3 regions of the Streptomyces sp. NBC_01433 genome follow, and region 2 is predicted to be linked to each of the others. Evidence: riboswitches for the same ligand, from Rfam matches in the RefSeq annotation. Region 2 holds a riboswitch; each other region holds the start of a gene.
The links. Region 2 has a riboswitch for thiamine pyrophosphate ahead of OG413_RS01115 (thiamine ABC transporter substrate binding subunit). Riboswitches for the same ligand answer to the same signal wherever they lie in the genome.

Region 1 (9,803 bases), 2.1 Mb from region 2:
AACCCTCCGTACCGGCAGGTCCGGCCTGATCGGCCTGACCGTGACCACCTACGGGAATGAACCTTTCACCTTCACCGAATTCGCGTACTTCGCGGAGATGGCCAGAGCCGCGACCTCCGCGGCCCTCGACCGCGGATACGCCCTCGTCATCCTCCCCGCCACCTCCCGCCACGACGTCTGGTCGAACGTCGCTCTCGACGGCACCGTCGTCATCGACCCCTCCGACCAGGACCCGGTCGTCACCGAACTCGTACGCCAGGGCCTGCCTGTCGTCTCGGACGGCCGCCCGGCCGGGACGCTTCCGGTCACCGCCTGGGTCGACAACGACCACCGGGCCGCCGTGCTCGACCTCCTCGACCACCTCGCCGCCGCCGGGGCGCGCCGTATCGGCCTGCTGACCGGCACCACCACCGACACGTACACCCGGCTGTCGACCACCGCGTATCTCCACTGGTGCGAGCGGGTGGGCCAGGACCCGGTCTACGAGTCCTACCCGGCCCACGACCCCTGCGCGGGCGCGGTCGCCGCCGACCGCCTCCTCGCCCGCCCGGACCGCCCCGACGCCGTCTACGGGCTCTTCGACCCCAACGGGACCGATCTGCTGGCGGCCGCCCGCCGCTACGGCCTGCGGGTCCCTGAGGACCTGCTGCTGGTCTGCTGCAGCGAGTCCACCGTGTACGCGAGCACCGAGCCGCCCATCACGACGCTCTCGCTCAAGCCGCACCGCATCGGCACAGCCGTCGTCCAGCTCCTCATCGACGCCATCGAGGGCGTCGAACACGACGGTCCGGTGGAGCAGGTGATACCGACGGAGCTCATCGTCCGGACCTCCTCGCAACGGCGTCCGCCCCGCACCACCGTCAGCCCGCCACGATCCCCGAGCGGGGACTGATCGTATTATTCCGGACCAATTGGCCGGTGAACCGTGCGTGCGCCCGGATTCACCACCCCTGGTGCGTCACACAGCACGATCCGCATTCCTATGATGGGCGCACGACACCGCGGACCACCTCTACCAGGCACGGCCCGTCAGGTGTACGGCGGCGCGACGGTGGTGGAGGGGTCGATGACTCAGGGGGCCGGTCAGGAACCCGTGGTGCGGACGGCGACGTTGCGCGACTTCCGCGTACCGCCGTATGCGCAGACGCCCGTGCCTCGGCACCCACCGCACCCGGGCAACGCCATGCCCGGCGACGAGCCGCCGGCGGGCTACACGCCCACCGAACGCGACCTTCCCGTCATCAATCGCGGCGACACGGTCCAGGTGCGGACCGCCCCGGACCCGCAGGCCGTTCCCGGTACGGAGCGCGGCCCGCTGTACGTCGTGGGTGACGTCCACGGCTATCTGGACGAGCTGCTGGCCGCCCTCGCCGAACAGGGCCTCGTCGACGCCGACGGCAACTGGACCGCGGGCAACGCCCGGCTGTGGTTCCTCGGCGACTTCACGGACCGCGGCCCGGACGGCATCGGCGTCATCGACCTCGTCATGCGCCTCTCCGCCGAGGCGGCGGCCGCGGGTGGCTACTGCAAGGCCCTCATGGGAAACCACGAGCTGTTGCTGATCGGCGCCAAGCGGTTCGCCGACACTCCGGTCAACTCCGGAGCCGGCACCGCCACCTTCCAGGCCGCCTGGCTGCTCAACGGCGGCCAGAAGACGGACATGGAGCGGCTCCAGGACGTCCACCTCCAGTGGATGTCCCGGCTCGACGCGGTCGTCGAGGAGGACGGGCACCTGCTGATGCACTCCGACACGACGGCGTACCTCGACTACGGGTCCACCATCGAGGACGTCAACGACACGGTGCACGCCATTCTCACGCGTAACGACGCCGATGAGTGCTGGGACCTCTTCCGCAAGCTCACCAAGCGGTTCGCCTTCCGCGACGAGGGCGGCTCGCAGGCGGCGCGCGAGCTGATGGCGACCTACGGCGGACAGCGCGTCGTCCATGGTCACAGCCCCATTCCGTATCTGCTCGGCGAAGTCGGTTCGGAGGACGGCGAGAACGGTGCGGGGCCCGTGGTGAACGGTCCGCATGTGTACGCGGACGGGCTCGCCATCGCCATGGACGGCGGAGTGACCATGGCCGGAAAGCTGTTGGTCGTCCAACTCCCCCTGCATGACTGAGGGCTGTCGGGGAAGACGCATCCACGACCTGACCCCGCCGATCACCGGGCCCAATTACGGAAAGCCCCTGTCACCCCGTGCCGTGAGCGCTCTACCATCGGCGTATCAGTAGCAGGCTCTCCTCCGTTTCCGCCCGATCGCCCGGCCAACGCGGGTCATCAGGCCCTACGGAGCATCGGGGGATGCATATGAATAGCGCTCCGCACCTGCTGGCCGAGGACCGCCCCGAGTACGAGCGGATCCTCGGTGACGCACTGCGTCATGCTCACGAACGCCCGGATCTGGACGGCGTCGGAGACCATCTCAACACGGAACAGCTGCGCACCATGGCGCTGAACGCCACGGACCTGATCACCGCGGCCGCCGCCACGGAGTACGAGCACTACGTGCGCGCCCGCGGCGAGCTGCGTACGCCCACGGGTGCGGCGGACCAGGACGAGGATCAGGAACCGGACCTCGGTAGACCGCTGGGCGGGACGGACCGGACGGGCGGCATAGGCGCGGCCGTCACGGTCCTGGCACCGGTCCTGGCGGGGACGGCCGCCCTGATCTTCCTGCTGGTCGGCTACGTACTGAAGGCCGTCAGCCCGTCGCTCGCCTTCGCCGGCACCATGGTCACGGCCGGGTGGTTCTTCGGGGCCTTCGCCGCGGTGGCCAGCCTCGTCGCCGCCACGGGGCTGCTGACCACCGCGCTCCGCAACGGTGCGTCCTCGCTGTCCGCCGAGAACGAGGAGCAGGAGCTCCCGGAAGAGGTCGCGCGGGCCAGGGAGGCTTGGCGCCATGCCCTGCTGGAGCGCGGCATCCTGCCGTTCCTGCGGGACGCCCTGGCCGATCCGACCGCCGGTCCCGCCGCGCGGACCCCGCACCCCTCCCCCAACCGCATCCCGAAGATCGGCTACAGCAGGCCGGACTTCTCCGGCCCGGAGGACGGCCCCTCGGCGGGCCCGCGGCCGACCTTCACCAGCCCCGACTTCACGAGCCCGGACTTCGGCGGCCCCGAACACCAGCCGGACTGACGGCCACGCGCGCATCAGGCCACCTGTGCCCGCCCCGCCTGTGCCCACCCCGCGCACGCCCGCGCGGACACGGCAAAGGCCGGGGCAGCTCACGCTGCACCCGGCCCGTGCGGTGCTCCGGCCCGTAACGGGACCGGAGCGGTGAATCAGACGCCCTGCGGAGCCAGCTTCGGGTTGGCACCGTACTCGTTCGACTCGTACTTGCCCTCGGTGGCCAGGAAGACCAGCAGGATGATGCCGCCGACCAGCGGGATGAGCGAGATCAGGATCCACCAGCCCGAACGGCCGGTGTCGTGCAGCCGGCGCACGACGACCGCGATCGAGGGCACGATGACCGCGACGAGGTAGATGTAGTACGGGATCTGCGTGCCTATCACCCCGCCGATGACCATCAGGATCACGGCAGCGATGAAGTTGAAGAGCACGAACATCCAGTACTCCTTGCGGCGTGCGCGACCGCTGAAGCCTGCGTAGTTCTTGAGTACGTCCAGGTACCAGTTCATGGTGATTCCCTCCCCGGGCCCCCCGTGCGAGGGCTCACATTTTTCAGCCAGGCATGCCGGAAAGTAAGGCACAGATAAGGACGCGGTCAAGCGCAGGCGGGCCGGGGGCGAAACGTACATCCAGCTGCAGCTCTACCGTGTCCATACCGTCGCTCAACCACTACGGAATACACGGCAAATGGGCCTTGTGTGGCCGAAACAGCCTGTTACGGACAGTTGTTGGGATCTCCGGTGCCGGGATACGGCGTCGCCCCGGGCGCAGAGGCTCCCGGGGCGACACCGCCAAGTCCCTCCTGGCATCGCGGAATTCCGCATGCCCCGGCCCCCTCCCGTAGGACGGAGACCGGGGCTCCGGTCAGTCCGCGATCGGCAGATAGACCCGGTTGCCCGAGGCCGCGAACTCCTTCGACTTCTCCGCCATGCCCGTCTCGATCTCCGCCCGCGACCCGCCGTGCTCACGCCGGATGTCCTGGGAGATCTTCATCGAGCAGAATTTCGGCCCGCACATCGAACAGAAATGCGCCGTCTTCGCCGGTTCGGCAGGCAGCGTCTCGTCGTGGAACTCCCGTGCCGTGACCGGGTCCAGAGCCAGATTGAACTGGTCCTCCCAGCGGAACTCGAACCGCGCGTCCGACAGCGCGTCGTCCCAGTCCTGCGCTCCCGGGTGCCCCTTGGCGAGGTCCGCCGCATGGGCCGCGATCTTGTAGGTGATCACGCCGGTCTTCACGTCGTCCCGGTTGGGCAGCCCCAGGTGCTCCTTGGGCGTGACGTAACAGAGCATCGCCGTCCCCCACCAGGCGATCATCGCCGCGCCGATGCCGGAGGTGATGTGGTCGTACGCCGGAGCGACATCGGTGGTCAGCGGGCCGAGCGTGTAGAACGGCGCCTCCTCGCAGATCTCCTGCTGGAGGTCGATGTTCTCCTTGATCTTGTGCATCGGGACATGGCCCGGTCCCTCGATCATCGTCTGGACGCCGAACCGCTTGGCGATCGTGTTCAGCTCGCCCAGCGTGCGCAGTTCGGCGAACTGCGCCTCGTCGTTGGCGTCGGCGATCGACCCGGGGCGCAGACCGTCGCCCAGCGAGTACGTCACGTCGTACGTCGCCAGGATCTCGCAGAGTTCCTCGAAGTGGTCGTACAGGAACGACTCCTTGTGGTGCGCGAGGCACCAGGCGGCCATGATCGAACCGCCGCGGGAGACGATGCCGGTCTTGCGACGGGCCGTCAGCGGCACGTACGGCAGGCGCACACCGGCGTGCACCGTCATGTAGTCGACGCCCTGCTCGGCCTGCTCGATGACCGTGTCCTTGTAGATCTCCCAGGTCAGCTCCTCCGCCCTGCCGTCGACCTTTTCGAGGGCCTGATAGAGGGGAACGGTGCCGATCGGCACCGGGGAGTTGCGAAGTACCCACTCACGGGTGGTGTGAATGTTGCGCCCGGTGGAGAGGTCCATGACCGTATCGGCACCCCATTTGGTCGCCCAGGTCATCTTGTCCACCTCCTCCTCGATGGAGGAGGTGACCGCGGAGTTGCCGATGTTGGCGTTGACCTTCACCAGGAACCGCTTGCCGATGATCATCGGCTCGATCTCCGGGTGGTTGACGTTCGCGGGCAGCACGGCCCGGCCTGCGGCGATCTCCTCGCGCACGACCTCGGGCCCGACGTTCTCGCGGATCGCGACGTACTCCATCTCGGGCGTGATCTCGCCCCGTCGGGCGTACGCGAGCTGGGTGACGGGGCGCCCGTCCCGGCTGCGGCGCGGCTGGCGCGGGCGGCCGGGGAAGACGGCGTCGAGGTTGCGCAGCCCGCCGCGCGGCGAGGTGTGCTTGAGCCCGTCGTCCTCGGGGCGGCCCGGACGGCCCGCGTACTCCTCGGTGTCGCCGCGGGCGATGATCCAGTTCTCCCGCAGCGGTGCGAGCCCGCGGCGGACATCGGTGTCGATGGAGGGATCGGTGTACGGCCCCGACGTGTCGTACAGCGTCACGTCGTCGCCGTTGGTGAGGTGCACCTGACGGACCGGCACCCGGAGGTCCGGGCGCGAGCCCTGGACGTATCCCTTGTGCCAGCCGATGGACTTCCCGGCCTCGTCGTTCGGTGCGTCCTGACCCTGCTGCGCATTCCGCGCATCGCGGTCATTCTGCTTCGAGGCAGGCGTGCGTGCGTCCGATGTGGTCATGAGACCTACTCCCTACGCCGGCATTACCCGGTAACAGGTTCGGCGGTCGACGCAGCATGTCCCGTACGGAGTACGGAGGTCAGCGCCCTCTCAGCCCGGTGCTCCGAGCTCCCGCGTGTGCAAAGGTGCCACCACGCTAGCGTCCTTTCTGGCGAGCTGACCAGAGGGCCCCTCCCGTTCTTGCGATGATCGCCCCGTGACATCCCCCCAAAGCGACCCCGCACCCCAGGACCACGCCCACGGCCACTCGCACAGTCACGGCCCCGCCGCGCCCGTCTCGAAGCATCTGCGCAAGGTGATCGCGGCCGTGCTGATCCCCTTCGCCGCCGCGGTCGTCGTCGGTCTGCTGGCCTTCTGGCCCGGCGGCGCCCCGGCACACGAGCGCACGGGCGTGGGCTTCGACCGGCAGACTCAGCAGGGCAAGGTGGTCCGGGTCGACAAGGTCGACTGCAAGGACGTCAACGCCGCCCAGGTGCCGGCGACCGGTGACACCTCCACGCCGTCCGGGCGCGAGGCGGTCAACGAACAGTCCGGGCTGTGCGAGAAGGCCACGATCGAGGTGATCACGGGAAAGGACAAGGGCCGCACGTTCGTCGAGGTCGTCCAGCCCGACGCGCCCCGGCAACTGCGGAAGGGACAGGGCGTGGTCGTGGCGTACGCGCCCGACGCCCCCCACGACCTCCAGTACTCGGTCACCGATGTGGACCGCACGGTCCCGATGGCTCTGCTGGCCGGGATCTTCGCCCTCGCGGTCGTCGTCGTGGGCAGGCTGCGCGGAGTGATGGCACTGGTGGCGCTCGCCGTGTCGTTCGCCCTGTTGACCCTCTTCATCCTGCCGGCGATCCTTGAGGGCTCGAATCCCCTGGTCGTCGCGGTGATCGGGGCCAGCGCCATCATGCTGGTCGCCCTCTACCTGTGCCACGGGCTGACGGCCCGTACGTCCGTCGCGGTCATCGGCACACTGATCTCACTGCTGCTGATCGGGCTGCTCGGCTCGCTCTTCATCGGCTGGGCGAGCCTGAGCGGCAACACCGACGACAACACCGGTCTCATCCACGGGCTGTACCCGGACATCGACATGAGCGGCCTGCTGCTGGCCGGCGTCATCATCGGCTCGCTCGGAGTGCTCGACGATGTGACCGTCACCCAGACCTCGGCGGTCTGGGAACTCCATCAGGCGAACCCGACGATGGGTTGGCGGGGGCTGTACCGGGCAGGTATCAGAATCGGACGGGATCACATCGCCTCGGTCGTCAACACCCTGGTGCTCGCCTACGCGGGCGCGGCGCTGCCGCTGCTGCTGCTCTTCTCGATCGCCCAGAGCAGCGTGGGAACGGTGGCCAACAGCGAACTGGTGGCTGTGGAGATCGTCCGTACGCTGGTCGGTTCGATCGGACTGGTCGCCTCGGTTCCGGTGACCACGGTGCTCGCCGCTCTGGTCGTCTCCGCGGACCGCACAGGGCTCGGCGCGGAAGCCGGAGCTCCTGCACCCGTACGGACCGGGAGGGGCCGTCGTCGCAAGGCATAACCGCGAACGACCGGCAGACAACCCGTTCGGCCGACACTCTGTTGCTCTACAGCCGACGCCTCGCCTCTTCAGCAGGCGCCGTGCTTCTCTCTTCAGCCGGCGTTCTGCTCCTCGGCGAGGATCCGGCCGAGTGCCTCTTCAAGGTTTCCGTCAAAGTCACCCAGCGTGTGCTCCTGACCCAGCGGCACCAGCTTGTCCGTCCGGTCGAGGAACGCGACGAGAGGCGCCGTGCCGGCCCGGAACAGCGCGCGATCCGCGCCGACCTGAAGCCGGATGTGCACATCGCTCAGTCCTTCGGGCTCGGTCGGCCCGATGTGCACATCGCCGTCGCCACTGGGGCTATTGAGACCGTCCAGAAGCAGCTCGCGGCCGAATGCCCAGGTCACAGGGGCATCGCCGGGCAGGTGGAAGGTCATCCGGATCGCATACGGATCGCTGACCTCGTACCGGAGCTCCACCGGAATTCGGAACGAGAGCTCCTCGGAGACGAGGAAGCTCATCATGACCTCTGCTTGAACCGACTCACGCATCGTTCAACCCCGCAGTAGATGAAACTGGCCAGGAATGATCCCCCATGGCCCTATTGACGCCATCGTGGTGCACGCGATAGCAGATCACAAGGAGTGATTTTTCAGATACTGATAGAGAACACGAACGAACGCAAGAGGCTCGCCACTTCGCCACGTAGTTGTTCGACTGCGGGGAGCAACCGATCTTCCTGGTCAAGGGGTATAGAAATGGCCACTGCGGCGATCGTGCTACCTGCGGTGATCGGGATGGCGGCACAGACCGTACCCAGTGCGTACTCCTGTCGCTCAATGACAGGTTTCGCACGCTCCATCGACCTGAACCGCTCAAGAAGCGACTGCCGATCTCGCACTGAGTAACGGGTCAGAGGTTGGACCGGATGGCGGTCCAGATGGTCCTCGCGGGCCTTCTCGTCGAGCTGGGCCAACAGACACTGGCCGATCGCATGCGCGTGCCCGGTCTCCCGGAACGCGGCCCACTCGTCCACCGCGGGGGCGGCGGGGCTGTCCGCGACCGCGATGAGTTCGATCTCACCCTCGCGGTAGACGGCGCAGTACACCGGCGCACCGATGGCGTCGCGCAGCTGCGTCAGCGAGTCGCTGACGGTGCCTCGACGTTTCTGCACTGCTGGCAGACCGGTCAGTTTCTCGGCGGCTGCTCCGAAGACGAAGACGCCGTTCTCCCGGCGGAGGTAGCCCTCATGGGTCAGGGTGCGCAGCAGGTGGTACGCGGTCGGGAGCGGAAGGCCCGCCTCCCGCGCCAGCTGCTTCGCCGGCGCTCCGTCCCGATGGGCACCCACAGCCTCCAGCAGCCTCAGCGCCCGCTGCACCGAGCCGATCAGCGTCGGGACAGCGGCATTCGTTGCCGTGGTCAAGGTCACCCCCAGGCATGGTGACGGGCGGTCAGCCCTCCCGTGGGGGCCGCCCCCACGGGCCTGCCGCGATCCTGGGGTGCGGAGACCGGACGGACGCACAAACCACCGGTCAGGGTGGTGACGGACGGTTACGTCCCAGAGGGCGGCAGCGGTGCCCCACTGTATCCGTATGGCCCGTTCGGGGTGGGGTTTCCTGGGGGACTTAGCTCAGCTGGGCTAATCGTCGTAACTGTGCGTGGTCAGTGGGCTGACGTCGCACCCGCTGCCGACCGGCGTCCTTCTTTACGGATGCGCGTCCTCCACCGGTCGTCTTCACCGGTCTCCTCCACCAGTCGCCCGGCGCGGACCGGTCGCCGCTGCCAGCCGCCTCGCGGGGACCGGTGTGCTCTACCAGTCGTCTCGCGAGGAGGACGACGACATGAACTTCCGGACGAGGAAGACGACACCGCCCACCAGGACGACGAAGATCAGCACCTTGAAGAGAAGGGCGACGACGAACCCGACCACGCTGGCGATCAGGCCGCCGAACACGACGATCGCGATGACGGGCACCGCGACCCACTTCACCCACCAGGGCATCCCCGCGAATATCTCCCGCACGGCCATCGCCTGTACCTCGTCTCTGTGAGTTCCTGCTTCGATGCTAGAGGCGCGGGAGTGGCCGGCGGGGGCCCCGGAGCCCTTGAACTCCCCTGATCCGACCCCTAGGGAACCCGGGGTCCGGCCCTCAGCTCTCGGGCGGGGAGAAGACCACCATCACCCGGAGGTCCTCGGTGATGTGGTGGAACTTGTGGGCCACTCCCGCCGGTACGTACACGACGCTTCCCCTGCCGACCGGCGTCGTCTCCATGCCGACCGTGATCGCCGCCCGGCCGCTGACGACGAAGTACACCTCGTCCTGCTGGTGCGGCTGCTGCGGATCGAGTTCACCGGCGTCCAGGGCGTACAGGCCGACGGACATGTTCCGTTCCCGCACGAACTGCAGATACGCGCCGTCGTTGGCGGCCCGCTCCGCCTCCAGCTCGTCCAGTCTGAATGCCTTCACGGCCCGTC
Region 2 (9,803 bases):
CTGGACATCCGCATGCCCCGGCTGAACGGCATCGAGGCGGCCCGTGAGATCGTCGCCGCCTCGGAAGGTGCCACCAGAGCGCTGATGCTGACGACATTCGGCCTGGACGAGTATGTGTACGACGCACTGGCCGCGGGGGCGAGCGGCTTCCTGCTGAAGGACGCGACCTTCCCCGAACTGCTCCATGCGGTACGGGTGGTGGCCGACGGGCATGCGTTGCTCGCCCCCGAGATCACCGGACGGCTGATCGCGGAGTTCACCCGGCAGCGGGTCAGCGCTCCCCCGGTCCGCGACGTCGATGGCCTCACGGCCCGCGAGGCCGAAGTGCTCGTCCTGATCGCGCAGGGTCTGTCGAACAGGGACATCGCCGACCGGCTCACCATCACGGACCACACGGTCAAGACCCATATCAACCGGCTGTTCACGAAGATGGAACTGCGGGACCGGGCACAGGCGGTGATCCTGGCTTACGAACTGGGCCTGGTCGTCGCCGGTACGGGCCCCGCGTGACGCCGCCCCTGCCGCAGGGCATCAGCCCGTCACCCCGCCCGGGCCAGGACCACCGTCTCCGCCGCGTCGAAACCGACGCCCACGACCGCGCCCTCCGGCGGGGTGTCCCGCAGCGCGCACTCCGCCTCCAGCTCCGGTCCGTTGTCGGGCCGCAGCCGCACCGCGACATGGTTCCCCCGGAACGTCCGCACCCCGACCGTGCAGCGCAACCCGTCCTCCGGCACGACTATCCGTACCCCGGCGGGACGGACCAGCAGGTCACACCGGCCCTGGGGCGACCCCTCGGGCACCGGCACCTTGCCCCACGCCGTGTCGGCGGCCGTGCCGGTCACCGTCGCGTCCACCACGTTGTCGAAGCCCAGGAACCGGGCGACGAACGCGGAGGCGGGCCGCTGCCAGACCTCCAACGGCGTACCCACCTGGGCGATCCGGCCGTCCCGCATGACGACGACCCGGTCGGCGAGCGCGAAAGCCTCGCCCTGGTCATGGGTGACGGCCAGCACCGTCGTGCCCAAGCGGCCGAACAGCGTGCGCAGTTCGACGACGAGGCGTTCGCGCAGACTGCGGTCCAACTGGCCCAGCGGCTCGTCCAGCATCAGCAGCTTCGGGCGCGGGGCGAGCGCGCGGGCGAGGGCGACGCGCTGCTGCTCACCGCCGGACAGTGCGGCGACCGCACGCCGCTCCGCGCCGGGCAGGCCCACCAGATCAAGGAGTTCCCCCACCTCGCGGTCCGTCTCGGCGCGACCGGACCCATGCATCCGCAGCCCGAAGCCCACATTGGCGCCGACGTCCCGGTGCGGGAACAGCTGGTGGTCCTGGAACATCAGCCCGAGCCCGCGCCGGTGCACGGGTACCCCCGCCTGGTCGGCCCCGTCCAGCAGCACCCTGCCGCCGTCCATCGCCTGCAACCCGGCGACGACCCGCAGCAGGGTGGACTTCCCGCTGCCGCTCGGCCCGAGCACACACACGATCTCGTGGTCGGCGACCTCCAGATCCACGGCGTCCAGGGCGGCCCTCTTCCCGAACCGGACCGTGGCGGCTTCCAGCCTCAGCATGCGCAGAACTCCCCAGCCATCACTCAGAACTCCCCGGATCGATCGGTGCGGATGCGTTCGAGGAGCAGCAGCGACACCGCGCACACGAGCATCAGAATGGTGCTGAGGGCCATCGCCTGCCCGTAGTTCAGTTCTCCGGACCGCCCCAGCAGCCGCGCCACGGCGACCGGCAGCGTCGGGTTGTCGGGCCGCGCGATGAACACGGTCGCCCCGAATTCGCCGAGCGACACCGCGAAGGCGAAGCCCGCCGCGACCAGCACAGCCCTGCGCACCAGGGGCAGATCGACCTCGCGCCAGGCCCGCAGCGGAGAGGCACCGAGCACAGCCGCCGCCTCGCGCAGCCGTCCGTCCACCGCACGCAGCACCGGCAGCATGGTCCGTACGACGAAGGGGACGCCCACCAGCGCCTGGGCCAGCGGCACCAGGATCCAGGAGGTCCGCAGGTCGAGCGGTGGCTTGTCCAGGGTGATCAGGAATCCGAAGCCGACGGTGACGGCGGACACCCCGAGCGGCAGCATCAGCAACGCGTCGAAGCCTCGCACCAGCCGCCCCGCCCGCCGGGTCAGCGCCGCCGCGGCCAGCCCTCCGACGACCAGGGCGATGGCGGTCGCGACGAGCGCGTACTGAAGGGAGTTCCCGATCGCCTCGAGCGGGGCGACCAGGAAGGTGGAGCCGCTCGCCCCGGCGGACTGGAGCGCCCGGTAGTAGCCGAAGCCGTAGCCGCCGGGCCCGTCGAACGAGCGCTCCACCAGCACTCCGAGCGGGAGCAGGATCAGCAGCAGGACGGTCAGCAGTACCCCGCCGAGCAGCGCCCGCTGTCCGGCGCCGTGCGGACGGCGGGCGGTCTGCGCGGGGTCGACGAGCTTCAGCGCGGTCTCGCGGCGCCGCACCGTCCAGGCGTGCACGCCGAGGATCGCGCCGACCGCCGCGAACTGCACCAGGGTCAGCACGGCGGCCGTCGGCAGATCGAGCAGTTGCGCGGTCTGCCGGTAGATCTCCACCTCCAGGGTGGAGTAGGCGGGACCACCGAGGATCTGTACGACGCCGAAGGAGGTGAAGGTGAACAGGAAGACCATCAGCGCGGCGGCTGCGACGGCGGGCGCCAGCGCGGGCAGCGTCACCCGCCGCCAGGCGGCGAACCGTCCGGCTCCGAGCACCCGCGCGGCCTCCTCCTGCCGCGGGTCGAGCTGCGACCAGAGCCCTCCGACGGTCCGCACGACCACCGCGTAGTTGAAGAAGACATGGGCCAGCAGGATCGCCCACACGGTGGTGTCGAGCCGGACGCCCCACAGTTCGTCCAGGAATCCGCCGCGTCCCAGCAGTGCCAGGAACGCCGTACCGACGACCACGGTCGGCAGGACGAACGGCACCGTGACGACCGCCCGCAGCAGTTGCTTTCCGGGGAAGTCGAAGCGGGCGAACACATAGGCGCCGGGCAGTGCGATGAGCAGGGTGAGCGCGGTCGAGGCGAATGCCTGCCAGGTGGTGAACCAGAGGACGTCCAGGATGTCCGGCCGGGCCAGCACCTCGCCGATCCGGCCGAACTGCCAAGTGCCCCCGGCCTTCAGCCCGCGGCCGACGATCGCGGCCACGGGGTAGGCGAAGAACACCGCGAAGAACGCGACGGGCACGGCCATCAGACCGAGCCGCACCGCGTTCCCGCGACGGGCTCCGCGGGGCCCTCCACCGCTCTGCCGAACCTCCGAGGACCCGGCCCCGGCCGACTTGGCTACTTCACGACGAGCGAGTGCCACGACTGGACCCACTGCTCACGGTTCTCGGCGATCTTCTCCGGCGCCAGGGTGGCCGGCTTGTCGGCGGTCGCGCCGAACTTCGTGAAGAGCTCCGGAAGCTTCGCGTCCTTCGCCACCGGGTTCACGAACATGTTCAGCGGCATGTCCTCCTGGAACGTCTTGCTGATCAGGAAGTCCAGCAGCGCCTTGCCGCCCGCCTCGTTCTTCGCCCCGGTCAGCAGCCCGGCGAACTCGATCTGCCGGAAGCAGGTCCCGGCGGCGACGCCGGTCGGTGCCTCGGCCGGCTGCGGCTTCGCGTACAGCACCTCGACCGGCGGGCTGGAGGCGTAGGAGACGACGAGCGGCCGGTCCGCCTTGGTCTTCTTTCCGCCCGCGGAGCCGGAGAACTCCTCGTTGTACGCCTGCTCCCAGCCGTCGACGACCTTGACCCCGTTGTTCTTCAGCTTCTTCCAGTAGTCCTGGTAGCCGTCCTCGCCGTGGGAGGCGATGGTTCCGAGGAGGAAGCCGAGGCCGGGTGAGGAGGTCGCGGCGTTCTCGGTGACGAGGAGGTTCTTGTACGCGGGCTTCAGCAGGTCGTCGAAGGACCGCGGCGGCGCGAGCTTCTTGTCGGCGAAGTACTTCTTGTCGTAGTTGACGCAGATGTCGCCGGTGTCGACCGGTGTGACCCGGTGCTTGTCGTCCAGCCGGGTGTCGGCCGCGACCCGGTCCAGGCCCTTCGCCTCGTACGGCGTGAACAGGCCGTTGTCGAGGGCGCGGGAGAGCAGGGTGTTGTCGACGCCGAAGAAGACATCGCCACGCGGAGAGCCCTTGGTCAAAATCTCCTGGTTGAGCGCGGCACCGGCGTCGCCGCTCTTCAGCACCTCGACCGTGTAGCCGGACTCCTTGGTGAACTCCTTGAGCACGGAGTCGGAGGCGTTGAAGGAGTCGTGGCTGACCAGGGTCACGGTCCTGGAGCCGGAACTCTTCGTACCACCGGACCCCGCGCCCGCGTCGTCGGAACTGCCGCAGCCCGCGAGCGCGGTGACGCCGAGGGCCGCGGCGAGAGCCGTCGCCGCGTACTTCGTGGTGGTGTTCATGTGATTCCTCCTGGAGTGACCAGGAAGAGACGCGGCCCTGCCCGCGCCGGAACGAACCGGAAGCGGGCAGGGCGCAACAGCTTGAGTAATGACCGAACTTCCTACCCGGAATGACCCGGGCGAGGTTCAGAGGGTCTGCGGCCAACCTGTCCTTGGTGCCGCACTCTCAGCGCTGTGGCGCTCCCCTGTCGGAATATGAAGTTGATTTCGGTCCCAGGCTACACGGGCGTTTTCCGGCCTCAGCGCTCGGAGGCGGCCAGCTGCCCGCAGGCCCCGTCGATCTCCTGACCCCGGGTGTCACGCACGGTCACCGGTACGCCATGGGCGGCGATGGCCTCGACGAAGGCCTTCTCGTCCTCGGGCCGCGAGGCGGTCCACTTGGAGCCGGGCGTCGGGTTCAGCGGGATCAGGTTGACGTGCACCCGCTTGCCCTTGAGAAGCCGGCCGAGCAGGTCACCCCGCCATGCCTGGTCGTTGATGTCACGGATCAGCGCGTACTCGATGGAGATGCGGCGGCCGGACTTCTCGGCGTACTCCCACGAGGCGTCCAGCACCTCGCGGACCTTCCAGCGGGTGTTCACCGGGACGAGGGTGTCGCGCAGCTCGTCGTCCGGGGCGTGCAGCGACACGGCGAGACGGCACTTGAAGCCCTCGTCGGCGAAGCGCAGCATGGCCGGAACCAGACCCACGGTCGAGACGGTGATCCCGCGCTGCGAGAGCCCGAGGCCGTCCGGCTCGGGGTCGGTCAGCCGACGGATCGCGCCGACGACCCGCTTGTAGTTGGCCAGCGGCTCGCCCATGCCCATGAAGACGATGTTGGAGAGCCTGGCGGGGCCACCCGGAACATCGCCGTCGCGCAGCGCCCGCATGCCGTCCACGATCTGGTGCACGATCTCGGCGGTCGACAGATTGCGGTCGAGCCCGGCCTGCCCGGTCGCGCAGAACGGGCAGTTCATCCCGCAGCCGGCCTGCGAGGAGATGCACATCGTCACGCGCTCGGGATAGCGCATCAGAACGGACTCGACGAGCGTCCCGTCGTGCAGCTTCCACAGCGTCTTACGGGTGGTGTCGTCGTCGCAGCTGATGTGCCGGACCACGGTCATCAGATCGGGGAACATCGCCTCGGCGAGCCTGTCCCGCGACGCGGCGGGAATGTTGGTCCACTCCGCCGGGTCGTGCGCGTACCGCGCGAAGTAGTGCTGCGAGAGCTGCTGGGCGCGGAACGGCTTCTCGCCGATCGCGGCGACTGCTTCCTTGCGCTCTGCGGGCGTGAGGTCGGCGAGGTGCCGCGGCGGCTTCTTGGCTCCGCGGGGCGCGACGAAAGTGAGTTCTCCGGGCTTAGGCATGGTTCATCCAGTGTCGCAGACAGACGGGTGAGGGCCCGCCGCCCTGTGGACAACGGACCCTCACTCGTAGAAATCGCAGGTCGGACGGCATCTGTACGCGTCAGCTCGGCCGGACCGGTGGACCTCGGTGGCTCAGCCTGATCCGACGAACAGCACCAGCAGCAGCCACACCACCGGCGCGGTCGGCAGCAGCGAGTCCAGCCGGTCCATGATGCCGCCGTGGCCGGGCAGCAGCGTGCCCATGTCCTTGATGCCCAGGTCACGCTTGATCATGGATTCGCCCAGGTCACCGAGGGTGGCACTGGCGGCGACCGCGAGACCCAGCAGCAGCCCCTGCCACCAGGAACCGCCGTCGATCAGGAACTCCATGCACAGCGCACCGGCGGCCATCGCGAAGGCGACCGCCCCGAGCAGGCCCTCGCGGGTCTTTCCGGGGCTGATACGTGGTGCGAGCTTGTGCTTGCCGAATCGCCAGCCCACGGCGTACGCGCCGGTGTCGCTGACCACGGTGAGCAGCAGGAAGGTGAGGACCCGCTGCGGCCCGTCGTCCGCCGTCAGGAGCATCGCGACGAACGTGGCCAGGAACGGTACGTAGAACGCGGCGAAGACCCCTGCGGTGACGTCCTTGAGGTAGCCCTCCGGCGGCTGCGTCATCCGCCAGACCAGCACCGCGAGGGCGGTCAGCGCCATGGCGACCCAGGCACCCTCCGCACCACGCGCATAGCCGGCGACGACCATGGCGGCCCCGCCGACGGCGAGCGGCACGAGGGGAGCCTTGATGCCCTTGCGCTCCTCCAGCCGGGAGGTGAGCTCCCAGAGGCCGACGACGACGGCGAGCACGATCACGCCGACGAAAACAGCCTTCACGATGAAGAGCGAGGCGACGATGACGGCGCCGAGCCCCACGCCCACCCCTATGGCGGCGCGCAGATCACGCCCCGCACGCTTCTTCTGCGGCGGGGGCGGCAGCGGGGTGGACATGGGCTCCTGCGGCATCTCGTCACGGAACAGGGGGCCGCTGACGTGAGCGGCATCCCTGTTCCGGTCGTCGCGGTCGTCTGCGTCTCTACCTGCGTCGGGAACGTCCGGCACGTTGGGCATGGGCCGAGTCTGCTGGGCGTCATGCACATCGTGGGCAGGACCCGCCGGAGCAACTCCCATCTCGGGCGTGCTCCAGTATCCGGCTCCCTGCGCGGCGCCCCAGGAAGAGTCGTTCATCAGACTTCGAGCAGCTCGGCTTCCTTGTGCTTGAGCAGCTCGTCCACCTGCGCGACGTACTTCGCGGTGGTGTCGTCGAGCTCCTTCTCCGCGCGACGCACCTCGTCCTCGCCGGACTCCTTGTCCTTGACGAGCTTGTCGAGCGTCTCCTTGGCCTTGCGGCGGATGGAGCGGATCGAGATCTTGGAGTCCTCGGCCTTGGTCTTGGCGACCTTGATGTACTCCTTGCGGCGGTCCTGGGTGAGCTCGGGGAAGGTCACCCGGATGATGTTGCCGTCGTTGCTCGGGTTGACGCCGAGGTCGGAGTCGCGGATCGCCTGCTCGATGTTGCGCAGCGCCGTCTTGTCGAACGGCGTCACGACGGCCATCCGCGGTTCGGGAACCGAGAACGAGGCCAGCTGGTTGATCGGGGTCAGCGCGCCGTAGTAGTCGGCGACGATCTTGTTGAACATCGCCGGGTGCGCGCGGCCGGTGCGGATCGCGGCGAAGTCCTCTTTCGCGACGACAACGGCCTTCTCCATCTTCTCCTCGGCCTCGAGGAGGATTTCTTCGATCACCACGTGCTCCTGCGTGTCTTGAGTGGGCCCGGCATCGTCATCGCCGGGCCCGGCGGGTCCTGCGTCGCGTCCTCACCTGCACGGTGTCCGACCGGCAGGCCGTTGTCCATCCTTGGGGCCGTCAGGCCCGGGTGCTCTCGTCGCTCACGAGCGTGCCGATCTTCTCACCCTTGACGGCACGGGCGATATTGCCCGCGGCGGTCAGCTCGAAGACGAGGATCGGGAGCTGGTTGTCACGGCAGAGCGTGATGGCGGTGGCGTCGGCGATCTTCAGATCGCGGGCGAGCACCTCGCTGTACTCCAGCGCGTCGAACTTCACCGCGCCGGGGTTGGTCTTGGGATCGGAGTCATAGACGCCGTCGACCCCGTTCTTGCCCATCAGCAGTGCCTCGGCGTCGATCTCCAGGGCGCGCTGGGCGGCGGTGGTGTCGGTGGAGAAGTACGGCATCCCCATGCCGGCGCCGAAGATGACGACGCGCCCCTTCTCCAGGTGCCGCACGGCACGGAGCGGGATGTACGGCTCGGCGACCTGGCCCATGGTGATGGCGGTCTGGACGCGCGAGTCGATGCCTTCCTTCTCCAGGAAGTCCTGGAGCGCGAGGCAGTTCATGACCGTGCCGAGCATGCCCATGTAGTCGGACCGGGCCCGGTCCATGCCGCGCTGCTGGAGCTCGGCACCACGGAAGAAGTTGCCGCCGCCGATGACGATCGCGATCTCCGCGCCGTCGCGCACGACGGCCGCGATCTCGCGGGCGATGGCATGCACGACATCGGGGTCGACACCGAGACCTCCGCCACCGGCGAATGCCTCGCCGGACAGCTTCAGCATGAAGCGTCCGGAAACCTTGCCGTCGTCGCGCTTGTGGTCACCCTGAGTGGCGTCCGCGCCCTTGTCCATGGAAATTCTCCTCGTGCACATACGAAGAAGGCCATTGCCGGTGGGTCCGATGTCCCTCAGCGGCAATGGCCTCCTCGTCAGATCTGCGGTCGTCCGGCATGAGTGCGGCCGTCGACTGCACTAGACCCTATCGGGGTCCACCGTTTTTCGCGGACGGACTCAGATGCCGACCTTGATGCGCGCGAAGCGCTTCAGGGTGACACCGGCCTCGTCCAGGACCTTCTGAACCGACTTCTTGGCGTCCAGCGCGTACGGCTGGCCGAGGAGGGTGGCCTCCTTGAAGAAGCCGTTGACGCGACCCTCGACGATCTTCGGGAGCGCGGCCTCGGGCTTGCCCTCGGCGCGCGTGGTCTCCTCGGCGACGCGGCGCTCGGCCTCGACGATCTCGGCGGGGACGTCCTCGCGGGACAGGTACTTCGGGGCGAAGGCGGCGATGTGCTGCGCGATGCCCTTGGCCAGCACGGCGTCGGCCTTGTCCAGCTCGACCAGGACACCGATCTGCGGCGGCAGGTCGGGCATGGTGCGGTGCATGTACACGGAGACGTACGAACCGGTGAACTGCGCGAAGCGGTCCAGCACGATCTTCTCGCCGAGGTTGGCGTTGGCCTCGTCGACGTACGCCTGAACGGTCTTGCCGGGCTCGATCTCGGAGGCGAGCAGCGCCTCGATGTCGGCCGGGGACGTCGCGGCGACGTGGGCGGCGAGCGTGTTGGCGACGGCCTGGAACTTGTCGCCCTTGGCGACGAAGTCCGTCTCGCACTTCAGCTCAAGGAGGACGCCGGACGTCTTGTCCTCGGAGATGAGGGAGACGACGGCACCGTTCTCGGCAGAACGGCCCTCGCGCTTGGCGACGCCCTTCTGACCCTTGATACGGAGCGCCTCGACGGCCTTGTCGACGTTGCCATCGGCCTCGTCGAGCGCCTTCTTGCAGTCCATCATGCCGGCGCCGGTGAGCTCACGGAGCTTCTTGACGTCAGCGGCGGTGTAGTTCGCCATGAGTCTGTATTTCTCTCTCGAAGTCTGAAAGATCTACGGGTGAACGGCGGGGGCGGTGCCCTGTGGCACCGTCCCCGCCGTCTTCAGCCGTGACGGGTGTCAGGCCTGCTCGGCGTCCGCGGCCGGAGCCTCGGCAGCGGGGGCCTCGGCAGCGGGCGCCTCGGCGGCCGGGGCCTCGGCGACGGCCTCAGCGGCGTCGGCGGACTCGGCGTCCGCGACCTTCTCGGTCTCGGCGGAGGTCTGGACCTCGGCGGTGGCCGCGGTCTCGTCCTTCTTGTCGCCCTCGAGCAGGTCGCGCTCCCACTCGGCGAGCGGCTCGCCGGCGGCCTTCTCGCCCGGCTTCGAGTCACCGGTGGCGGCACCGGAACGGGCGATGAGGCCCTCGGCGACGGC
Region 3 (9,803 bases), 4.5 Mb from region 2:
GTCACCGAGACGAAGCTCGGGCGCACCGCCTCGACCCGGCGCAGCGCGTTCCAGAGGTTCCGCTCACCCTTCTCGGTCTTGGGCGCCCAGAATTCGAAGGAATACGAGGTCGTGCCGGTCGCGAGCAGGTCACGCACGGTGCGTGCACGGTCTGTCCTGGTGGAAGGTGTGCCAAGGGCCATACTGCGAGGTTAACCAGGGCTCGGCGGTCGCCCAACCGGGCCTGCGTTTTTTGTCTCGATTGGCCTGATTGTTGTCCACCCCTCGGACATCACGCGGGCGTCACGCGGACATCGCCCGACATCGCACGGGCATCAGGCGGCATCACGCGGACATGCCCTCAGATCAGACGGAGCGTGCCCGCACCCGCCGCGCGAGTGCGGCGGTGGCCGCGGCCGGGTCGGCGGCCTCGGTGATCGCCCGGACGACGACGACCCTGCGGGCACCCGCGTCCAGCACCTCGTCCAGATTGCCCTCGTCGATCCCGCCGATGGCGAACCAGGGGCGCGGCTGGTCGAGCGAGGCAGCGTAGCGCACGAGTCCGAGCCCGGGGGCGTGCCGGCCGGGCTTGGTGGGGGTGGGCCAGCAGGGGCCGGTGCAGAAGTAGTCCACGCCCGCCTCGGCGACGGCCGCGTCGACCTCGGACTCGGCATGCGTGGAGCGGCCGGTCACCACGTCGGCGCCGATGATCGCGCGAGCGGCGGGCACCGGCAGGTCACCCTGGCCCAGGTGCAGCACGTCCGCACCGATGGCATGGGCGACGTCGGCGCGGTCGTTCACGGCGAGGAGCTTGCCGTGACGCTCGCAGGCGTCGGCGAACACCGCGAGGTGTTCCAGCTCCTCCGCCGCCTCCATGCCCTTGTCGCGCAGCTGGACGATGTCCACGCCCGCCGGGAGCACGGCATCGAGGAAAGCGGGAAGGTCACCCTGTCGCCTGCGGGCGTCCGTGCACAGGTAGAGCCGGGCGTCGGACAGCAGCTCGCGAGGCGTGGGCATGGCGAAAATCCCCCGTCGGTACGGCGGGCGTACGGGCCGTGCGGGACGGCCCGTACCCCGCAGGTGGTTGTCTCGGTCAGAGGGCGAGCGCCTGGGCGCGGCGCTTCACCTCCGTACCGCGATTCTCGCTCAGAGCCTGCGCGGGGGTGCCGGGCAGGCTCGGGTCGGGAGTGAAGAGCCAGTCCAGCATCTCCTGGTCGGAGAAGCCGTCGTCCCTCAGGAGCGTCAGGGTCCCGGCGAGGCCCTTGACGACCTTGTCGCCGTCGATGAAGGCGGCAGGCACCTGGAGCGTCCGGTTCTCACCGCGTCGTACGGCGATGAGCTGGCCTTCCTTGACCAGCTGCCGCACCCGCGTCACCTGGATGTCGAGCAGTTCCGCGATGTCGGGAAGGTGGAGCCAGGCAGGTACTAGAGCATCGATCTTTGCGTCAATCTCGGTCACGAGGACAAGCGTGCCATCTGGGACCGACAGCCGGAAGCCGGGCCCGACCGTACGGGGGTCGGGCCCGGCTCACAGAGCCGTCGACTTCAGCGGTACGGAGGGGTCCGCCACCCGCGCCGGGTCGAGTGCCGCCCCCGATTCGATGAGCTTGCGCCCCTGCGCCAGATCGCGGGGACGGCCGACGGCGAGGACCGCCACGAGCGCGCCGTCGCGCAGCCAGCACACCGACCAGGCGGGATCGGCCGGGTCGCCGCGCCACAGGAGGGCGTCGGCGTGGGCGTGGTGGCCCGCGTACTGCACGAAGCGGCCGAACTGCTCGGACCAGAAGTACGGCACGGGGTCGTACACGCCGGGACGGCCGTCGCCGTCGAGTGCCGCGATGTCCGCGGCGACGGTCCTGGGGCCCTGGAGGGCGTTGTCCCAGTGGTGGACCAGCAGGCGTGCGCCGTAGCGGGCGGACGGGAAGGAGGCGCAGTCGCCGACCGCGTACACATCGGGCAGCGAGGTGCGCAGCGCGCTGTCGGCGGTGACCGAGCCGTCCGGGCCGAGCGCGATGCCGGAGCCGGCCAGCCAGCCGGTGGCGGGCCGGGCGCCGATCCCGACGACCACCGCACCGGCCGGGAGCACCCGGCCGTCCGCCAGGGTGACGGTGCCCGGTTCGACGCGGGAGACCCGGGCGCCGGTGAGGAGTTCGGCGCCGCTCTCGGCGTACCAGCCGGCCATGGGGGCGGCGACCTCGGCGGGCAGGGCGCCCGCGAGGGGGCGTTCGGCGGCCTCGACGACGGTGACCGCGCAGCCCGCGGTGCGGGCCGCGGTGGCGAACTCGGCGCCGATCCATCCCGCCCCGACGACCACCACGTCGTGCTGCCGTTCCAGGACGGGCCGCAGCCGGGCGGCGTCGTCGAGGGTGCGCAGCAGGTGCACGCCCCGCACGCCCTCGGAGCCGGGCAGCCGCACGGGTTCGGCCCCGGTGGCGATGACCAGGACGTCGTACGGAACGGGGCCGTCCGGTGTGTCCAGCTCATGTGCGCCGGAGCGCAGGCCACTCACGTCCACGCCCAGGCGCAGGGTGATGTCCAGCGCCTCGAAGTCGATGTCGAAGGCGGAGTTCTCGGCCTCGCCGAGCAGGACGGCCTTGGACAGCGGTGGCCGGTCGTAGGGCTGGTGCGGTTCGGCGCCGACCAGGGTCACCGGTCCGGTGAAGCCCCGTTCGCGCAGGGCGACGGCGGTCTGCACGCCCGCCATGCCCGCTCCGACGATCACGACACGGCGCGCCGACTGCCGCGCTGACTGTTGTTCCGTCTGCTCGCTCACCCGTACACCATAAACACCTGACGGACCGTCAGGAAATGAGCTCCTCCACCACGCTCGTCCCGCTGCCCTCCTGGGACTCCCACTCCCACCGTTCGTCCAGCCGCACCCGGCCGTCCGGGCATGCGCCGACCGTGGACAGGCAGTGCCCGGAGGAGGTCGTTCCGTCCTGCTTCAGCTGGACGTACCGGAAATCGAGCGTGTCCGCGGACCGGGTGCCGACGAGATGGCCGCGCACCACGTCACCGCCCTCGTACTCGGCCCAGATCCGGCCGTCCCGCTCGTGGTACGTGAAGCGGGTGCGGGTGCCGACCTGGCCGGGGGCCTGGTCGGCGACCGGCGAGAGGACGAGGCCGTCGAGCGAACGGGCCATGGCGGTTGCTCCCTTACTGGGCGTGGGCGACTGGGTTTAGGGTGGCAGACGTAAAACACTCGCGGGAGCCCGGACGTACCGGGCTGAGAGGGAGGCTGGACGGCCTCCGACCGTACGAACCTGATCCGGGTCATGCCGGCGAAGGGAGGGGCTGGACGCCCATGCGTTCTTCCACGAACGGAAATGGATCCGACGTCCTCGTCATCGGGGGCGGGATCATCGGTCTGGTGACCGCCTGGCGGGCGGCGCAGCGCGGACTGCGGACGACGGTGGCCGACCCCGCACCGGGGGGCGGGGCCGCCCGGGTCGCGGCCGGAATGCTGGCCGCCGTCACCGAACTCCACTACGGCGAACAGCTGCTGCTCGGTCTCAACGTCGCCTCCGCCGCGCGCTATCCGGAGTTCGCCGCCGAGCTGTCCGCCGCGAGCGGACAGGACATCGGCTTCCGCGCCTGCGGCACGCTCGCCGTCGCGCTGGACTCCGACGACCGCGCCCATCTGCGCGAACTGCACGCCCTGCAACAGCGTTCGGGGCTGGAGTCCGAGTGGCTCAGCGGACGCGAGTGCCGTCGCCTGGAACCGATGCTGGCACCCGGGGTCCGCGGCGGGCTGCGCGTGGACGGCGATCACCAGGTGGACCCCCGGCGGCTCGCCTCGGCGCTCCTGACCGCCTGCGAGCGGGCCGGGGTGGTCCTGAGCCGGGGCTGGGCCGAGCGGCTGACGGTCACGGGCGGGCGGGCCGTCGGAGCCGTGCTGGCCGACGGTACGGAGCTCGCCGCCGACCAGGTCGTGCTCGCCGCGGGCAGTCTCAGCGGCCGGCTCGCGGGCGTGCCCGAAGAGGCCGTACCACCGGTCCGCCCGGTCAAGGGCCAGGTACTGCGGCTGACCGTGCCACCCGCGTACGCCCCCTTCCTCAGCCGGACCGTGCGCGCCGTGGTGCGCGGCAGCCATCTCTATCTCGTCCCGCGCGAGAACGGCGAACTGGTCGTCGGCGCCACCAGTGAGGAGATGGGCTGGGACACCACCGTCACGGCCGGCGGGGTGTACGAGCTGCTGCGCGACGCGCACGAACTGGTGCCCGGCATCACCGAACTGCCCCTCACCGAGACCCGGGCGGGCCTGCGCCCCGCCTCCCCCGACAACGCACCGCTGCTGGGCCCCACCGCGCTGCCCGGCCTCCTGCTCGCCACCGGCCACCACCGCAACGGGGTGCTGCTGACCCCCGTCACCGGCGACGCGATGGCGGACGTGCTGACCTCCGGCGAGCTGCCCGAGGTGGCCCGCCCCTTCGCGCCGAGCCGTTTCACGCCCACCGCCGCCGCCCCCGTACCTCAGGAGCAGCCCGCATGACCCAGCCCGATTCCGCCCCTGTGCCCTCTTCCGCGCCCGGTCCGGTCGCCGCACCCGCGCCGGTCACCGATTCGGCCTCCGGCCCGGCTTCCGGAACGGGCTCCGGACCGGCCGCCGTTCCGGCCTCCGTTTCGGTTTCCGTGAACGGGGAACGCCGCGTCCTCCCCGCCGGTACCGCGCTGGACGTCCTCGTCGCGAGCCTGACATCCGCGCACTCCGGGGTCGCCGCCGCCGTCAACGAGAGCGTCGTCCCGCGCGGCCAGTGGTCCCTCACCGCGCTCGGCGACGGCGACCGGGTCGAGGTCCTGACCGCCGTGCAGGGGGGCTGACCATGTCCGACGACCTCTTCGCCCTCGGCGGCGCCTCCTTCACCTCCCGGCTGATCATGGGCACCGGCGGCGCTCCGAGCCTCGATGTCCTGGAACGCTCCCTGGTCGCCTCCGGCACCGAGATGACCACCGTCGCGATGCGCCGGCTCGACCCGACCGTGCGGGGCTCGGTGCTCTCCGTCCTGGAGAAGCTCGCCATCCGGGTGCTGCCGAACACCGCGGGCTGCTTCACCGCGGGCGAGGCCGTCCTGACCGCCCGGCTGGCCCGGGAGGCACTGGGCACGGACTGGATCAAGCTGGAGGTGGTGGCCGACGAGCGGACGCTGCTGCCCGACCCGGTCGAGCTGCTGGACGCGGCCGAGATCCTGGTCGACGACGGGTTCACGGTCCTGCCGTACACCAACGACGACCCCGTACTGGCCCGGAAACTGGAGGACGTGGGGTGCGCGGCGATCATGCCGCTGGGCTCCCCCATCGGCTCCGGGCTCGGCATCCGCAATCCGCACAACTTCCAGCTGATCGTCGAGCGGGCCGGGGTGCCGGTGATCCTGGACGCCGGGGCGGGGACGGCGTCGGACGCGGCGCAGGCGATGGAGCTGGGGTGCGCCGCGGTAATGCTGGCCTCCGCGGTGACCCGGGCGCAGGAGCCGGAGCTGATGGCGGCCGCGATGCGGCACGCGGTGGACGGTGGACGGCTGGCGTACCGGGCGGGCCGGATCCCGCGCCGCCACTTCGCCGAGGCATCGTCCCCGGTGGCGGGCCGGGCGGTGCTGGACCTCCTGGACCCGGAGCACCCGGCGTTCTGACGTCCCGCACCGCACCCCGGCCATGAGCGTGTCCCTGTCACGGATCGGCTGCAGTACCGCTCCGGGACCGCCCCGGCCCGTCCGTCCTGTCCGTGGCGGCTCGTAGACTCATCGGGTGGATACGACCCTCCAGGACCCGCTCGTCGGGCAGCTGCTCGACGGCCGGTATCGCGTCGAGGCGCGCATCGCCGTCGGCGGCATGGCCACGGTCTACCGGGCCGTGGACACCCGCCTCGACCGGGTGCTCGCCCTCAAGGTGATGCACCCGGCGCTCGCGACCGACGCCTCGTTCGTCGAGCGCTTCATCCGCGAGGCCAAGTCGGTGGCCCGGCTCGCGCACCCCAATGTCGTCGCGGTCTTCGACCAGGGCGCCCAGGGCGCGTACGTCTATCTCGCGATGGAGTACGTCGCGGGGTGCACGCTGCGCGACGTACTGCGCGAGCGCGGAGCCCTGCAGCCACGGGCCGCGCTGGACATCCTGGAGCCGGTGCTGGCCGCGCTCGGCGCCGCGCACCGGGCGGGCTTCGTGCACCGCGACATGAAGCCGGAGAACGTCCTGATCGGGGACGACGGCCGGGTCAAGGTCGCCGACTTCGGTCTCGTACGGGCCGTGGGCACCGTCACCGACACCACCGGTTCGCTCCTGGGCACCGTGTCGTATCTCGCCCCGGAGCAGATCGAGCACGGCACGGCCGACACCCGTGCCGATGTGTACGCCTGCGGTGTCGTGCTGTACGAGATGCTCACCGGCGCCAAGCCGCACACCGGCGACACCGCGGCCCAGGTCATCTACCGGCATCTCAACGAGGACGTCCCGGCCCCGTCGGCCGTCGTCCCCGGGCTCCCCGTCGCGCTGGACGGCCTGGTGGCGAGCGCGACCGCCCGCAACGCCGAGGTCCGCCCGCACGACGCGGTCGTGCTGCTCGCCGAGGCCCGGGAGGCCCGCGCCGGGCTCACCGACGAGCAGCTGGACGCCGTACCGCCGCAGGCGCTGACAACGGCCCACGACGCCGGCGAGGACCGTACGAGCGTGATCCCGCGGACCCTGCCAGTGGACCAGGGCACCGCCCACCACACGAGCCGGCTGGAGATGCCGCCGCCCGCACCCCCTGGGCCGGACCGGCCGCGGCGGCGGGGACCGTTCGGCGGCCCGCACCGGTTGCTGTTCGCGGCGCTCACCGCGCTGGTGCTGGTCCTGGGGGTCGGCGCGGGCGTCTGGTACATCAACTCCGGGCAGTTCACCCGCGTCCCCTCCCTCCTGGGCCAGTCCCAGAAGACCGCCGAGCAGCGGCTCTCGGACGCCGGCCTGGATCTGAAGGGCGTCGAGAAGGCGTACAGCGACACGGTGAAGCGCGGCGCTGTGATCGACAGCGACCCCGCGTCGGGCGAGCGCATACGGGGCAACGGCTCGGTGAAGCTGGTCGTCTCGCGCGGCCCGGAGATCGTGAAGGTGCCCGACGCCGAGGGGCTCGGCCTCGGTGACGCCCGGCGCGCCCTGACGAAGGTGGGCCTGGTCCCCGGGATGGTGACCAGGGAGTTCAGCGAGGACGTCGCGCGGGGCGAGGTGATCCGTACGGACCCCGAGGCCGGTACCGAGCGCCACCCCGACTCGGCCGTCGCGCTGGTCGTCAGCAAGGGCAGCCCGGTGGACGTCCCCGATGTCAGGGGGCTCTCGGTCGAGGACGCCACCGCCGAGCTGGACGGGGAGGGGCTGAAGGCGGAGGTGCTGCCCGACCGGGTCAACTCCCCCGAGGTCGCGGGCGACATCGCCCACCAGACGCCGGGCGAGGGCGCGCAGGCCGCGGAGGGTGACACGGTCCAGCTCACGGTCTCCAAGGGCCCACGGATGCTGGACGTCCCCGACGTCACCGGCAAGGACGTCGAGAAGGCCAGGAGCACACTGGAAGAGGCGGGCTTCGAGGTCGAGGTCGACCGTCCGTTCCTCTCCTTCAGCGACACCGTCGACAGCCAGTCGGTCGACGGCGGCGAGAAGGCCGCCGAGGGCTCCACGATCACCATCAGGACCAAGGGACTCTAGATCCACATGCGCAACCCAGTAGGCGGTCACGTTCCGGTGGCCGGTGGCCTCGCCAAGGTCGGTCTCGACTACGCGCGCGAGCTGGCCGCGGAGACCGTTCAGGTCTTCGTCGCCAATCCGCGCGGATGGGCGACGCCCAGCGGCAATCCGGCGCAGGACGAGCTGTTCCGCTCCGAATGCGCGGCCGCGTCGATCCCGGCATACGTCCACGCCCCGTATCTGATCAACTTCGGCTCGCACACCGAGGCCACCGTCGAGAGGTCGGTGGAATCACTGCGCCACTCGCTGCGCCGGGCCAGGGAGATCGGCGCGCTCGGAGTCGTGGTGCACACCGGTTCGGCCACCGGCGGACGGCCCCGCGCCGAGGCCCTTGCCCAGGTGCGTACACATATGAGGCCGCTGCTGGACGAGCTGACCCATGACGACGATCCGGATCTGCTGCTGGAGTCGACCGCGGGCCAGGGCTCCTCGCTCTGCTCGCGGACCTGGGACTTCGGGCCGTACTTCGAGGCGCTGGACTCCCACCCCAAGCTGGGCGTCTGTCTCGACACCTGCCACATCTACGCGGCGGGACACGATCTGGCCGGTCCGGCGGGTATGCGGCAGACCCTCGATCTTCTGGTGGACACGGTCGGCGAGGGCCGGCTGAAGCTGATCCACGCCAATGACTCCAAGGACGTCGTGGGCGCCCACAAGGACCGTCACGAGAACATCGGCGCGGGTCATATCGGTGCCGAGCCCTTCCGGGAGCTGTTCTCGCACCCGGCGACCGACGGGGTCCCGCTGATCATCGAGACACCGGGCGGGACGGCGGGACACGTCGCGGACGTGGCACGGCTGAAGGAGCTGCGAGCCTCCGCCACCGCTTGAGGACCACCCCACGGACCGGGGGCCCCGTACCGGAATTACCGGGGCCACGGACCGGGACTGCCGGCCACGGACCGGGACTGCCGGGTCAGAGCTCGGGGCCGTCCCCGGGCTCCTCCTGGTAGGAGTAGCGCTGCTCGCTCCAGGGGTCACCGATGTTGTGGTAGCCGCGCTCCTCCCAGAATCCGCGCCGGTCGGCCGTCATGTACTCGACGCCCCGGACCCACTTCGGGCCCTTCCAGGCGTACAGATGCGGAACGACCAGGCGCAGCGGGAAGCCGTGCTCGGCGGTGAGAAGCTCGCCGTCCTTGTGAGTGGCGAAGAGCGTACGGTCCGAGGCGAAGTCGGAGAGCCGCATATTCGAGGAGAAGCCGTACTCCGCCCAGACCATCACATGGGTGACATCGGCCGCGGGCGGCGCGAGTTCGAGGACGTTCCTGGCGAGCACCCCGCCCCATTCGGCGCCGAGCATGCTGAATTTCGTCACGCAGTGCAGATCGGAGACCACCGAGGAGAACGGCAGGGCGGAGAAGTCCTGGTGGTTCCAGCAGTGCTTGTCACCGTCCGCCGTGGCCCCGAAGACCCGGAACTCCCAGCGGTCGGGCTTGAATTTCGGAACGGGCCCGTAGTGGGTAACCGGCCAACCGCGCTGCAGTCGCTGTCCCGGCGGAAGCTCGGACTGCTCTGATTCGCGGTATTCCCGGCTTTCCGGCTGACCCATGGCTCCATGGTGACAGACGGCCAAGGGTGGTCATGACCAGGGCGAAGGCGATTCGGGCAACTCGTACTAAGCATGTACTTACTGGACGGCCGGGAGGTGCGGTGCGAGGATGCGCGCAACTTGCCCCGTTCACCGGTTGGAAGGAGCCTCTGCCATGCAGGGCGACCCCGAGGTCCTCGAGTTCCTGAACGAACAGCTGACCGCCGAATTGACTGCCATCAATCAGTACTTCCTGCACGCAAAGATGCAGGACAACTTCGGCTGGACCAAGCTCGCCAAGTACACCCGGGCCGAGTCCTTCGACGAGATGAAGCATGCCGAGATCCTGACCGACCGGATCCTGTTCCTCGACGGACTGCCCAACTACCAGCGGCTCTTCCATGTCCGGGTGGGGCAGACGGTCACCGAGATGTTCCAGGCGGACCGCCAGGTCGAGGTGGAGGCGATCGACCGGCTCAAGCGGGGCATCGAGGTGATGCGCGGCAAGGGCGACATCACGTCCGCAAACATCTTTGAGTCCATCCTGGAGGACGAAGAGCATCACATCGACTATCTCGACACCCAGCTGGAG

Region 1: another riboswitch for thiamine pyrophosphate. It lies ahead of thiC (phosphomethylpyrimidine synthase ThiC); the one in region 2 lies ahead of OG413_RS01115 (thiamine ABC transporter substrate binding subunit).
Region 3: another riboswitch for thiamine pyrophosphate. It lies ahead of thiO (glycine oxidase ThiO); the one in region 2 lies ahead of OG413_RS01115 (thiamine ABC transporter substrate binding subunit).

The regions. Positions count from the first base shown of each region.
Region 1 covers NZ_JAPEPM010000001.1:2,336,405-2,346,207, forward strand. Annotated here, with positions in the region: gene OG413_RS10545 (LacI family DNA-binding transcriptional regulator) at 1-892, shown strand, start outside; gene OG413_RS10550 (metallophosphoesterase) at 1,067-2,125, shown strand; gene OG413_RS10555 (hypothetical protein) at 2,308-3,141, shown strand; gene OG413_RS10560 (DUF805 domain-containing protein) at 3,288-3,644, opposite strand; gene thiC (phosphomethylpyrimidine synthase ThiC) at 4,000-5,820, opposite strand; TPP riboswitch at 5,813-5,945, opposite strand; gene OG413_RS10570 (YibE/F family protein) at 6,017-7,348, shown strand; gene OG413_RS10575 (SsgA family sporulation/cell division regulator) at 7,441-7,878, opposite strand; gene OG413_RS10580 (helix-turn-helix domain-containing protein) at 7,980-8,750, opposite strand; gene OG413_RS10585 (DUF5326 family protein) at 9,138-9,350, opposite strand; gene OG413_RS10590 (cupin domain-containing protein) at 9,478-9,795, opposite strand.
Region 2 covers NZ_JAPEPM010000001.1:273,781-283,583, forward strand. Annotated here, with positions in the region: gene OG413_RS01100 (response regulator transcription factor) at 1-510, shown strand, start outside; gene OG413_RS01105 (ABC transporter ATP-binding protein) at 540-1,565, opposite strand; gene OG413_RS01110 (iron ABC transporter permease) at 1,589-3,202, opposite strand; gene OG413_RS01115 (thiamine ABC transporter substrate binding subunit) at 3,295-4,395, opposite strand; TPP riboswitch at 4,476-4,592, opposite strand; gene rlmN (23S rRNA (adenine(2503)-C(2))-methyltransferase RlmN) at 4,635-5,741, opposite strand; gene OG413_RS01125 (phosphatidate cytidylyltransferase) at 5,874-6,959, opposite strand; gene frr (ribosome recycling factor) at 6,959-7,516, opposite strand; gene pyrH (UMP kinase) at 7,638-8,414, opposite strand; gene tsf (translation elongation factor Ts) at 8,574-9,410, opposite strand; gene rpsB (30S ribosomal protein S2) at 9,510-9,803, opposite strand, start outside.
Region 3 covers NZ_JAPEPM010000001.1:4,811,836-4,821,638, reverse strand. Annotated here, with positions in the region: gene metF (methylenetetrahydrofolate reductase [NAD(P)H]) at 1-182, opposite strand, end outside; gene thiE (thiamine phosphate synthase) at 346-996, opposite strand; gene OG413_RS21700 (Rv2175c family DNA-binding protein) at 1,073-1,438, opposite strand; gene OG413_RS21695 (NAD(P)/FAD-dependent oxidoreductase) at 1,508-2,752, opposite strand; gene OG413_RS21690 (hypothetical protein) at 2,781-3,122, opposite strand; TPP riboswitch at 3,174-3,286, shown strand; gene thiO (glycine oxidase ThiO) at 3,284-4,471, shown strand; gene thiS (sulfur carrier protein ThiS) at 4,612-4,800, shown strand; gene OG413_RS21675 (thiazole synthase) at 4,803-5,606, shown strand; gene pknB (Stk1 family PASTA domain-containing Ser/Thr kinase) at 5,722-7,644, shown strand; gene OG413_RS21665 (deoxyribonuclease IV) at 7,651-8,514, shown strand; gene OG413_RS21660 (sulfite oxidase-like oxidoreductase) at 8,600-9,232, opposite strand; gene bfr (bacterioferritin) at 9,387-9,803, shown strand, end outside.